Regions from separate parts of the Yersinia antarctica genome, predicted to be linked through region 1. Evidence: predicted binding sites of a transcription regulator. Region 1 holds the regulator's gene; the other holds the start of a gene.

Region 1 (6,719 bases):
TTATCAGTGGTGGCGGGAAACGAATTCGCCCTATGATCGCCGTTTTGGTGGCCCGTGCGTTGCACTACCAGGGCAGTAAGCATATCACCGTCGCGGCATTGATTGAATTTATCCACACAGCGACCTTGCTGCATGATGATGTGGTCGATGAATCTGATATGCGCCGTGGTAAAGCGACGGCTAATGCGGCATTTGGTAATGCCGCCAGTGTATTGGTGGGCGACTATATCTATACGCGCTCATTCCAGATGATGACCGGCCTCGAATCACTGCGCGTTCTTACTTTGATGTCAGAAGCCACAAACGTTATTGCTGAAGGTGAAGTCTTACAGTTAATGAACTGTAATAACCCAGACATCACTGAAGAAAACTATATGCAGGTTATTTACAGCAAAACGGCTCGCTTGTTTGAGGCAGCTTCACAATCTGCGGCCGTGCTGGCGGATGCCACTGAAACGCAGGAGTTGGCGTTACAGAATTATGGCCGTTATCTGGGTACTGCATTCCAGCTAATTGATGACCTGCTCGATTACAGCTCTGATGGCACCACTTTGGGTAAGAATACCGGTGACGACCTCAATGAAGGTAAACCTACATTGCCCCTACTGCATGCCATGCGTAATGGCACCGTGGAACAAGCAGCCATGATTCGACAAGCAATTGAACAAGGCAATGGCCGCCATTTACTCGAACCCGTATTGGCTGCAATGCAGCAGTGTGGCTCACTTGACTATACCCGTCGGCGTGCAGAGGAAGAGGCCGACAAAGCCATTGCTGCGTTACAGATTCTCCCTGAAAGTGAATACCGCCTGGCTCTTGAGGGTTTAGCGCACATTGCAGTACAACGCGCCTTTTGAGAAATCATTAAGAAACCCGTGCTTTACCGCCCGGGTTTATCTTTTCTGCTATTAATCCAAACGTTTCATCAGTGTTCCTACCCCTTCCCGTAGCAAAAATGCAATAGCTCGCGAGCGCTCAGCATCAGTGAGTTGATTGTAAGCTTCAATCCATATAGCCAATGGGTCATTGCACCGCACAACATATTCCGGGGGGGTTTCTTTCAAGCGTAAAACACACAGTACATCAGATGGTAGCCCCTCGATAGCGTATTCTACCGCCTTTCCCTGCACCCCAAGTTTACGTCTGCGTTCCCAACCTTCCTTTCTGGCTCGACCATTAACCCCTGCAGGCGTGTTAGGCAATCCGCCAATACCAATAAGCTCAGCAGCGGTAATCCATTGTTTTTTCATATCAATTCTCTATCAATGAGCTGCTGTAGCAATTTCCTGGCACAAAGTGCACATCTGGCGGGCTTAATCGATTCTCAATTGCTCGATCAGGCTTTTAGCTCCTTCACGAAAAATAAAGGTAATAATCTGCTCCCGTTCAACCTCCGTAAAACGATAGTAAGCCTCTATCCATAGGGCTAATGGGTCTTGCCGTGCTGGCGTATACTGTGCCGGCTCTTCTCTTAAATGTAATGAATTCAGTATGGTGGAAGGTAAACTTTCAACATGATACTCCACCGCCTTCCCTTGAACGCCACGACGACGGCGCTGTTCCCATCCCTCACGTTTCGCCATGAGGTTAATGCCTTGTGGTGATGAGGGTAATCCCTCAAGACCTGCCAGTTCCTTAGCGGCAAACCACTCTTTTTTCATGGTGTTGCTTCCTAATATGCGTTGTGACACAAAAAAGGAATATTTAGAAAACATTTAAAATCTTTTAGAAAATAAATGGTATGATCTTTCTAAATGGTCACTTTCTGTTCACAGTACGATTAACAATGTACTGTTATTTATATCACTAACACGTCAGCTGCTTAGAAAAAAAAAGGATTAAAGATGATTTTAAGGAAATCTGATTGGCACCCAGCAGACATCATTGCCGCACTACGTAAAAAAGGCACAACTTTAGCCGCCCTCTCTCGTGAGGCAGGGTTAAGTTCCTCGACTCTTGCCAATGCGTTAACTCGTCCTTGGCCAAAGGGGGAATGGTTGATTGCCGAATGTTTAGAGATTCATCCTTCCGAAATTTGGCCAACACGCTATTTTGATCCGAAAACAGGGGTTCTTCTTGACCGAAAAGTGAGGATACGGCCGGCTATTCTTCGGGCATAAAAAAACCGCCGATGCATAGCTTCGGCGGTTGATAATATTATCTCAGGGGCAGCTTTAAGCCCCTGCTACTACTTGTTATTGACGAACTGCTCGCCCAACTCAATATCTTTGTGCAATACATCAAGCATGCTTTCTAGCGCTTGCTGTTCAAACGCACTCAATTTGCCAATGTCTTTACGTTCAGCAACACCCTCTTTACCTAACAGGATTGGCTGAGCAAAGAAACGGGCATATTTACCGTCGCCTTCAACGTAAGAACATTCAACAACATTGCTTTCGCCTTGTAGAGCACGAACCAGAGAAAGACCAAAACGTGCCGCAGCCTGCCCCATAGATAGAGTCGCTGACCCGCCACCGGCTTTTGCTTCAACAACTTCAGTACCCGCATTCTGGATACGTTTAGTCAGGTCAGCCACTTCTTGCTCGGTAAAGCTAATGCCTGGAATTTGTGACAACAATGGCAAAATGGTAACACCAGAGTGGCCACCGATAACCGGCACTTCGATATCTTGAGGTTGCTTACCTTTCAGTTCAGCAACAAAGGTATTAGAGCGAATGGTATCCAGTGTCGTAATGCCAAATAATTTATTCTTGTCGTAAACACCGGCTTTTTTCAGTACTTCTGCGGCGATCGCTACTGTCGTGTTAACTGGGTTGGTAATGATACCGATTAATGCTTTCGGGCAAGTAAGCGCGATTTGCTCAACCAGATTACGGACGATGCCAGCATTAACATTGAACAGATCTGAACGATCCATGCCCGGTTTACGTGCAACACCCGCAGAAATCAGAACAATATCGGCCCCTTTAAGGGCTGGGGTAGCATCTTCGCCGCTGAAGCCTTTAATATTAACAGCGGTCGGGATATGGCTCAGGTCAACCGCAACACCGGGAGTCACTGGCGCGATATCATATAATGAGAGGTCTGAACCTGAAGGAAGCTGGGTCTTGAGTAGAAGAGCGAGGGCCTGGCCGATACCACCAGCGGCACCGAGAACTGCAACTTTCATCCTATACTCCTTTTTATATTTAATTTAAATTTGCCGTGAATTCATCTATTTAGGCACCTTAATTTATTGTGATTTTAAACACAATCTATTAACAGTCAGATTGAGATATCACGCATCAAAAAGGCGCATAAGACGTATGCATTTTAGAGTAAATCGCTTATTCATTAATGATATAGCGCACATTATTCTAAAATTTACTGAAGTATTCATGACAGGTTAATCGGCGGTTACATTACACCCTTCCGTTACATCAGAACAACATCATTTTAATAACATTTTAGTTACTCGCGCCGAATGTTGATAAAAACTGATTTAGCATAATCGTAACAGTAAGATGATGTGAAAATTTCACCACACCTTGATATCAGTGCTTTTATCGCCAATACTCCATAGTCATGTTGAATAAAAATTCATTTATATGCATAATAATCCTATTCACTATTGACTGATCAAGGCACAGAAAATGCGTAATCCCGCAAAACAAGAAGATCTTATCAAAGCGTTTAAAGCGTTATTGAAAGAAGAGAAATTCAGTTCTCAAGGTGAGATCGTTTTGGCCTTGCAGGAAGAAGGCTTCGAAAATATCAACCAATCCAAAGTTTCACGTATGCTAACCAAATTCGGTGCGGTTAGAACGCGTAATGCCAAAATGGAGATGGTTTACTGCTTACCCGCAGAATTGGGGGTGCCAACAACCAGTAGCCCACTAAAAAATCTGGTCTTGGATGTCGATTATAATGATTCAGTCGTTGTGATTAATACCAGCCCTGGTGCGGCACAGCTGATCGCCCGCCTGCTGGATTCATTAGGTAAGGCTGAAGGGATCTTAGGCAGTATTGCTGGTGACGATACCATTTTCACAACGCCTGCCAGAGGTTTTACGGTTAAACAACTGCATGAAGCCATTCTTGGGCTATTCGAACAAGAGCTTTAATTCCACATCTTTATGTCTGATGTATATAGATGCGGCCTTCTGCGCCGCACTGTATCCCTGTCACCGTTATCCGATTAATCATACCTTCATAGCCTTTAACCAGGGCATATAACTACTGATTTCGGTCTAAACCACAAAATAATTCTGCTTATCTCTCCCTTACAGTCAAACCTACCACTGACTAACGCACTTTTAGTCAAAAACGCTTACTCAATTGAAAACATTAAGTTTTTACTTGAACGTGCTGTTTTTTAATCACTTTTTATTCCTTTTAGTTCTTAAAAAGTAGTCACTAGCGATAAAGTGACCTTAAATATTATTAGCTTGCTATTAATATTCTCAGTTACTAGATGTATACTCATTTTCGTGACGTAAATCACACTTCATGCGAAGTGATAAAGAATAAATAGAGGCAATAACATGAATATTAAAACTACCATCGCAACTGCCAGCATTCTCTCTGCACTGTCATTTGGTGTTTTTGCAGCGGATTCTATCAATGAGAGTCAGGCTGAAAAATTACAACCAATGGGCACCATTACCGTCAGTGGCCTTAACGGCGCACCATCCGATATTCGTCAGGCGCTGTCTGATAAAGCTGATGCTATGGGCGCTAAAGCTTACAAAGTGATCGAAGTGCGAGAAGAAAATAACTGGCATGCCACTGCCAAGATTTACCAGTAATTCGCAATAGATAGATCAAAAATGGCGTGAAGCCCAAATCGAAAAAATTAAATAAACAGTAAAAACAATAAACTAAAAGTACCAGAATCATTAAAAGTACTTTTGGATTGTTGAATCTGATTAAGGAAAAATCATGAAAATCAAAACTACTCTGGCAGCCCTGAGTTTACTTTCTGTTGTTGCTTTCGGCGCATCTGCTGCGGAATCAATCAATGCCGCCCAAGCAAGCAAAATGACTGATTTAGGCGCAGTCAGTGTGAGCGCGATTACCGGTGCTCCTTCTGATATTGAGCAGGCCATCGCGAAAAAAGCTGATAGTGAAGGCGCTACGGCATACAAAATCATTGGTATGCATCAAGACAATGGTTGGCACGCCACAGCTAAGATTTACAAATAAGATTAAGCGCCAGCAGTGAAAGTAAATGCCCCGCTCAGAGGGGCATACTTTCGTACCTTGATAATTTATTCAATAGACTGAAAATAAAGATAAATACTAATTTTTAGCTTATTGAATAGAGTATTGATTGCAACAAAGTATTGGCTGAAGTCAGCTCACATCCGAATAATCCCTCGTCTATCCGACGAACCCTTTACCCCCGCTATCGCGGGGGCTTTTTTTATCCGACTTAATCCTGCGATAGAGCTTATTGCTCCGCTTTTTTATCCAAAGCGCTCAGCAATTTGTTATGAATCCCACCAAAACCACCGTTACTCATCACTAGAATGTGATCGCCCAGTTGTGCTGTTTTCACGATCATATCGACTAACGCATCAATATCAGCACTCCAATGCGCAGGCTGAATACATGCTTCAGCCACCTCCACTACCTGCCAAGGGATATGCTGCGGCTGGAACAGAAACACTTCATCCGCACGACCTAATGAAGGTGCCAACTCATTTTTACATAGCCCTAATTTCATGGTGTTAGAACGTGGCTCCAAAACGGCCAGAATACGTGCAGTCCCACCCACTTTACTGCGCAGTGCCGCCAGAGTGGCAAGAATAGCGGTAGGATGATGAGCAAAATCATCATAAACCGTGACACCATGAGCTTCACCCCGCAATTCCAGCCGGCGACGAGCATTAATAAAATCACCCAGTGCCTTGCAAGCATCGGCGGGTAAAACCCCGACATGACGGGCAGCGGCAATCGCCATCAAACCGTTATGCATATTGTGTTCACCCACCAGTGACCAACTGACCTCGCCCACTAATTTATTATCAAGAAACACTTCATAAACACTGGCATCGGTCGATACTTTGCGCGCCGACCAACTGCCAGTTTCGCCGACCAACTCTTGCTCACTCCAGCAGCCCATCGCCATCACTTGCTTCAGGTGATTATCATTATCCGGCACGATGATTTTCCCTTTCCCTGGCACTAAACGTACCAGATGATGGAATTGCTTCTGGATAGCTTTCAGATCGTCAAAAATATCCGCATGATCGAACTCAAGGTTATTCATAACCAGCGTTCTTGGGCTGTAGTGAACAAACTTAGAGCGCTTATCAAAGAAGGCGCAATCATATTCATCAGCTTCAATGACAAAGAATGGGCTATTACCTAAACGTGCTGATACATCAAAATTACCCGGCACTCCGCCAATGACGAATCCCGGTTCATAACCACAGGCTTCCAGAATCCAGGTCACCATACCCGCAGTGGTGGTTTTTCCGTGTGTACCCGCCACCGCTAATACCCAACGCTCTGGCAATACATGGTCATGTAACCATTGTGGGCCGGAAACATAAGGGATGCCTTGCTCTAATACTGCTTCAACACAAGGGTTACCACGGCTCATGGCATTACCAATGATCACTAAATCCGGGGTGGGACTCAGTTGAGCTGGATCATATCCCTGAATTAAATCGATCCCTTGATTCTCCAGCAACGTGCTCATTGGTGGATACACGTTAGCATCCGCTCCTGTCACTTCATGACCTAATGAGCGGGCCAGCATTGCCAGGCCG
Region 2 (6,719 bases), 4.3 Mb from region 1:
GTCAGTGATTCGGGTGAGTAAGAGCCGCTAACAGCGCTGCAACTTCAAATAAGAAGGGTATTTAGGCCAGAATACGTGTGCCAATTGGCTCACCATTAAACAGTGCCGGTAACTGATCCGCATGACGCCAACTGGCAATATCTACCGGGCGGCCTAGTGAGCGTGCTGCATCCAGTGCTGCGTTCACTTTAACTACCATACCATCGGTGATGATGCCTTGAGCAATGAGTTGCTCGGCCTTTTGCGCCGTCATTTCAGCAATCCGTTGGCCTTTACCATCCAGTATGCCACTAACATCAGACAACAAGATCAAATCTGCCCCAAGGGTGGCGGCTAACGCGGTGGCTGCCTGATCGGCATTCACATTCATCAGTTGGCCGTCGGCAGTAATACCAATGGAGCTGATAATGGGCATGTAATCCGCAGTCAGCAAGGTATTCACCAAAGTAGGTGATCCCGGTTGAGCATTACCCACATGCCCCAGCTCGGCATCCAGTAGCGTTACCGAGACGGTTCCACCATCGCCCAGACACAAGCCAACAGCATTAATATTATGTTTCACCGCCCAAGACAGCAGGGTTTTGTTAGCGGTGCCAGCCAGTGCGCCGGTAATGATATCAATCTGATCAGCAGGGGTGACGCGTAAGCCGTTTTTCTTCACTACTGGCAAAGCGAGTTTTTTCATCAGAATGTCAACCAGACAACCGCCACCGTGCATAATCACTAGCGGGCGCTCATGCTTTTCGCGATAAGTCACCAATGCAGTAAACAGGCGTTCCAGCGCTTCTTCGCTGTCGAGCAACACGCCACCTAATTTAATGACTAACGGATTCATCATTTTTGCGCCTTATTTAATCGGGTAAAATTTATGGGTTTACAGGCATGACCGCAACCAGCAATTTCGGCTAGTGACTTACCTTGCCCCACAACAGAGACTCGGTTTCTGTAAAACCAAAACGTATATTCATGCATTGTACAGCCTGAGCTGCCGCACCTTTCAGTAGGTTATCTTCAGTAGCGACAATAATTAAATGTTCGCCTTGCACCGAGAAACCAATATCGCAGAAAGGCAAACCAACCACCGCTTTCAACGCGGGAACACCCTGCTGATACAACCGCACCAGCGGTTTATCCTGATAAGCATGGTGATACGCGTCGGCAATATCTTGCGCCGTAATACCCGCGTTCAGACGGCAGGTAATGGTCGCCAAAATGCCCCGGGCGAAATTACCCAAGTGCGGGGTAAAAATAACTGGCGTGCCAAGGTGAGCCACAATTTCTGGATGATGACGATGATTAAACAAGCCGTAGGGCTGTAAACTCACTTCACAGAAACTGTTGCCGATACTGGCCTTACGCCCTGCGCCGCTGACGCCACTGACCGCATTAATCACCGGCCACTGTGCTTCATTCAATAATTTGCTATCAACCAACGGCTTAAGCGCTAATTGCGATGCGGTTGGATAACAGCCTGGTACCGCGATCAACTGTGCCTGCTTAATCTCTTCTGCCTGCCATTCAGCAAGCCCATAGACGGCTTTATCCAGCCAATCGGGATGTTTATGTTCAAAACCATAATACTGACGGTAAAACGCCGTATCTTTAACCCGAAACGCACCGGAGAGATCGAATACTACACAACCGGCAGCTAAAAATTGCGGCGCTAAATCATGGCTGACCTCGTGGGCGGTAGCGAGGAACACAACATCAACCCCTTTTGCCGCCTGAGCCACATCCACCAAGGGTTGCAGCGGGAGATCAATAATGCCTTTTAGCTGCGGATGCAGGTCAGAAAGTAATTTTCCTGCATCTGCACTTTGCGCTGAAACCGTTAAACCGGTTATGTTCATATGTGGGTGACGACTCAGGTAAGCCGTAAGCTCCGCTCCGGCATAACCACTGGCACCAACAATTAGCGTATTCAACATGGGTTCAGTTCACCTTACCCTGCTTACTTGACGTTGCAGCAGTGCTTATTACTCACTTGCCGCCTACCTGCAACTCCAAGTACTTTGGGTATAAAAATGTAATTCGGTATAAAGACATAAGTAGTCAAAACCGGTATTTGGGTTTTCAGCAAGGTTTTGCTGTTCCCCTCGTGATTGAGCGTTGACATTTTCGTAAATTTAAGGGTGTTTTTCGGTTCCCTTACGCTCAAGCTTAATGTATTTTTATTCATAATTACTGCATGAATATTGATACTATCCTAACCAAAGGCTGTCAACAGTGAAGATGAAATTACCTCCATTTATTGAGCTGTATCGGGCGTTAATCGCGACGCCATCGATCAGCGCAACCGATAGCGCTCTCGATCAAAGTAATGAGGCGTTAATCAACTTGTTGGCCGGATGGTTTGCAGACTTGGGTTTTCGTGTCGAGATCCAACCCGTGCCCGATACACGCCACAAATTTAATCTGCTTGCCAGCATTGGAGAAGGCAATGGTGGATTATTGCTGGCGGGTCATACCGATACAGTGCCTTTTGATGAAGGGCGTTGGACGCGCTCACCGTTCACCCTGACCGAACATGACAATAAGTTGTATGGTTTGGGTACCGCCGACATGAAAGGCTTTTTCGCCTTTATTCTGGATGCGGTGCGCGATATCGATGCCAGCAAACTGAGCAAGCCGCTGTATATTCTGGCAACCGCCGATGAAGAAACCACCATGGCAGGCGCGCGCTACTTTGCCGCCTCCAGCCAGTTGCGCCCAGATTTTGCCATTATCGGTGAGCCAACCTCGCTGCAACCGGTGCGGGCGCACAAAGGGCATATTTCCAATGCTATCCGAATTACCGGTCAGTCTGGGCATTCTAGCGATCCGGCACGTGGGGTGAATGCCATTGATTTAATGCATGAATCTATCACTCAATTGATGAAGCTACGCACCAAGTTGCAAGAGCGTTATCACAATCCGGCGTTTACTATTCCGTATCCCACCATGAATTTTGGTCATATTAACGGCGGTGATGCGGCAAACCGTATCTGTGCTTGCTGCGAATTGCATATGGATATCCGCCCGTTGCCGGGCCTGACATTAAGTGATCTGAATGAGTTAATGACCGAAGCGCTGACACCGGTAAGCCAGCGCTGGCCAGGCCGTTTGAGCATTGACGAACTGCATCCACCGATCCCAGGCTATGAATGCCCAACCGATCACCATATGGTAGGGGTTATCGAGAAATTATTGGGTGAGCGTACCGCGGTGGTGAACTACTGCACCGAAGCGCCGTTTATCCAGCAAGTGTGCCCAACTCTGGTGCTGGGACCCGGTTCGATCGATCAAGCCCATCAGCCAGATGAATTTATCGATATGGCCTTTATCGAGCCAACCCGCGAGCTGATTGGTCAGTTGGTTGACCATTTCTGCCAGCAGTAATTACCTCTTATGGGGTAGGCGATCAATTTTGCCTATTAGGAAGACTGATAACCTGACCTTGGTAATTAAATTTCAGCAATATCCCTAAAATTGATGTTTTTTTGCTAAAAATAGTGTCAATTGGAGTATGGAATTGAACGTGGCGAGTGGAATTGTCCATCTCGGCCTTTTGGGTGAAATTAATTTACAAAAAGAAACCATAAAAGTTTATACCCAAAGTCATTGGCGTTGCAGGTAGGCAGCAAGTGAAAGACAAATCGGTTGAAGACCGATTTGAACAGCATTTATGCTAGCCCGCAGGGTGAGCCTCTTTGAGGCTCATTAATCCCGATAAGCTGACACCGGTCAGTGATTCAGGTGAGTAAGCGTCGCTAACCACCCTGCGGCGTCAAGGGCGAAGGGGATATGGGTCAGGGGTCATATGAACGAACAATATTCCGCAATGCGAAGTAACGTCAGTATGCTCGGTACGCTACTCGGGGACACCATCAAAGAAGCGCTTGGTGAACACATCCTTGAAAAAGTAGAAACCATCCGTAAATTATCCAAATCTTCGCGTGCTGGTAATGAAGCGAGCCGTCAGGAACTGCTGACCACGCTGCAAAATCTGTCCAACGACGAGCTGCTGCCGGTAGCCCGTGCTTTTAGCCAATTCCTCAATCTGACGAATACGGCAGAGCAATATCACAGTATTTCACCACACGGTGAAGCCGCAAGTAACCCAGAAGCTCTGGCCCAGCTTTTCACTCGCTTAAAAGATAAAAAGCTGAGTGAGAAAGATATGCGCAGCGCGGTTGATGAGTTATCCATTGAGTTGGTGTTAACCGCTCACCCAACCGAAATTACACGTCGCACCCTGATCCACAAACTGGTGGAAGTGAATACCTGCCTGAGCCAGTTGGATCACAATGACTTAGCCGATTACGAACGCAACAAGATCATGCGTCGTTTGCGCCAGTTAGTTGCACAATCGTGGCATACTGACGAAATTCGTAAAATACGCCCTTCCCCAGTAGATGAAGCCAAATGGGGCTTTGCCGTGGTTGAAAACAGCCTGTGGGAAGGTGTGCCCGCATTCCTGCGTGAGTTTAACGAGCAGTTACAAAACTCGCTCGATTACCGCTTGCCTGTAGAGGCCGTGCCAATACGCTTCACTTCTTGGATGGGGGGGGACCGTGACGGTAACCCGAACGTTACCGCTGAAATTACCCGCCATGTGCTGTTACTCAGCCGTTGGAAAGCCACCGACCTGTTCTTGCGTGATATTCAAGTGTTGGTATCAGAGCTGTCCATGTCGGAATGTACCCCGGAACTGCGTGAATTGGCCGGTGGCGAAGAGGTGGTCGAACCTTATCGCGAATTAATGAAACGCGTCCGTACCCAGTTGACCAATACTCAGGCTTATCTGGAAGACCGTCTGAAAGGCGAACGTGTCTTGCCACCGACTGATTTGCTGGTGAGTAATGACCAACTGTGGGACCCACTTTACGCCTGTTATCAGTCTCTGAAAGCCTGTGGCATGGAGATCATTGCTAACGGCCAACTGCTGGACACCCTGCGCCGCGTACGCTGTTTTGGTGTGCCATTGGTGCGTATCGATGTACGCCAGGAAAGTACCCGCCACACCGATGCCATCGCTGAACTGACCCGTTATCTGGGCCTCGGCGATTATGAAAGCTGGTCTGAGGCGGACAAACAAGCCTTCCTGATCCGCGAGCTGAACTCCAAGCGCCCACTGGTTCCGCTGAAATGGGAACCGAGTGCTAATACACAAGAAGTGCTGGAAACGTGCCGGGTGATTGCCGAAGCACCACAAGGCTCTATCGCCGCTTACGTTATCTCCATGGCTAAAGTGCCATCAGACGTGCTGGCAGTACATTTACTGCTGAAAGAAGCGGGTTGCCCATTCACGCTGCCAGTTGCGCCATTGTTCGAAACCCTTGATGACCTGAACAATGCCGACGAAGTAATGACCCAGTTGCTAAATATCGACTGGTATCGCGGCCTGATCCAAGGCAAGCAGATGGTGATGATTGGCTATTCCGACTCGGCAAAAGATGCCGGCGTAATGGCAGCATCCTGGGCGCAATATCGTGCGCAAGATGCGTTGATCAAAACCTGTGAGAAGGCCGGTATCTCTCTGACACTGTTCCACGGTCGTGGCGGTTCTATCGGCCGTGGCGGTGCGCCTGCACATGCAGCCCTGCTCTCTCAGCCTCCGGGTAGCTTAAAAGGCGGCTTACGCGTCACTGAACAAGGCGAGATGATCCGCTTTAAATTTGGGCTGCCGGAAGTCACTATCAGCAGTCTGGCGCTGTATGCCGGAGCGATTCTGGAAGCCAATCTGTTACCGCCGCCAGAGCCGAAGAAAGAGTGGGTTGAGGTGATGGACATTCTATCGGACGCTTCCTGCGATATGTATCGCGGCTACGTGCGTGAGAATCCTGAGTTTGTCCCTTACTTCCGCGCCGCGACCCCAGAGCTGGAATTAGGTAAGTTGCCATTGGGTTCTCGCCCGGCAAAACGCCGTGCGGATGGCGGAGTCGAGAGCTTACGTGCCATTCCATGGATTTTCGCTTGGACACAAAACCGCCTGATGCTACCTGCCTGGCTGGGTGCAGGGGCCGGTTTGCAAAAAGCGATTGATGCCGGTAAGAAAGAAGTATTAGCCACGATGTGTCGTGACTGGCCATTCTTCTCTACCCGTATCGGGATGCTGGAAATGGTGTTCGCCAAAGCTGATTTGTGGCTGGCGGAGTATTACGACCAACGTTTAGTGGATAAATCACTGTGGCCGTTGGGTCAGCAATTACGTGACCAGTTAGCCGCGGATATTAAAGTGGTGCTGGCTATCGCCAACGATGACCACTTGATGGCTGATTTACCGTGGATTGCGGAATCGATCGCGTTGCGTAATGTGTATACCGATCCACTGAACGTGCTGCAAGCTGAGCTGTTGCACCGTTCGCGCCAGCATGAGCACCCAGATGCCCGTGTTGAGCAGGCATTGATGGTGACTATCGCCGGTGTCGCTGCGGGCATGCGCAATACAGGTTAACCATTGATTTTGGGGGAAGCGATTCCCCTGATTATCTTTTGTTTACTTGATGATTATGATGAAAAGGGGCCAGCGCCCCTTTAACAACTTACGGCCTCACCCCAAGAGTATGGCAAATCGCATAACTCAACTCTGCCCGATTCAAGGTATAGAAATGGAAATCCTTCACCCCTTCACGGCTTAAAATCTTCACCATATCCATCGCCACTGAGGCACCCACCATTTTGCGCGTCTCAGGATCATTATCCAGCCCTTCGAAAATACTGGTCATCCAGTGTGGTAC

The links. Region 1 encodes ArgR, which controls arginine synthesis, uptake and breakdown. Its sites were predicted from a motif close to ANTGAATAAAAATACANT; they were not measured.
Positions count from the first base shown of each region.
Region 2: argC (N-acetyl-gamma-glutamyl-phosphate reductase) is a predicted target of ArgR. The motif match lies at 2,163-2,180, and genes of this name have one in related genera.

Region 1 covers NZ_JBSJQF010000001.1:502,017-508,735, reverse strand. Annotated here, with positions in the region: gene ispB (octaprenyl diphosphate synthase) at 1-857, shown strand, start outside; gene ACWJJO_RS02275 (DNA-binding protein) at 909-1,250, opposite strand; gene ACWJJO_RS02270 (DNA-binding protein) at 1,314-1,661, opposite strand; gene ACWJJO_RS02265 (helix-turn-helix domain-containing protein) at 1,845-2,120, shown strand; gene mdh (malate dehydrogenase) at 2,189-3,130, opposite strand; gene argR (transcriptional regulator ArgR) at 3,594-4,064, shown strand; gene yhcN (peroxide/acid stress response protein YhcN) at 4,485-4,748, shown strand; gene ACWJJO_RS02245 (YdgH/BhsA/McbA-like domain containing protein) at 4,882-5,145, shown strand; gene mpl (UDP-N-acetylmuramate:L-alanyl-gamma-D-glutamyl-meso-diaminopimelate ligase) at 5,393-6,719, opposite strand, start outside.
Region 2 covers NZ_JBSJQF010000001.1:4,764,794-4,771,512, forward strand. Annotated here, with positions in the region: gene argB (acetylglutamate kinase) at 62-838, opposite strand; gene argC (N-acetyl-gamma-glutamyl-phosphate reductase) at 906-1,928, opposite strand; gene argE (acetylornithine deacetylase) at 2,233-3,378, shown strand; gene ppc (phosphoenolpyruvate carboxylase) at 3,800-6,436, shown strand; gene metF (methylenetetrahydrofolate reductase) at 6,525-6,719, opposite strand, start outside.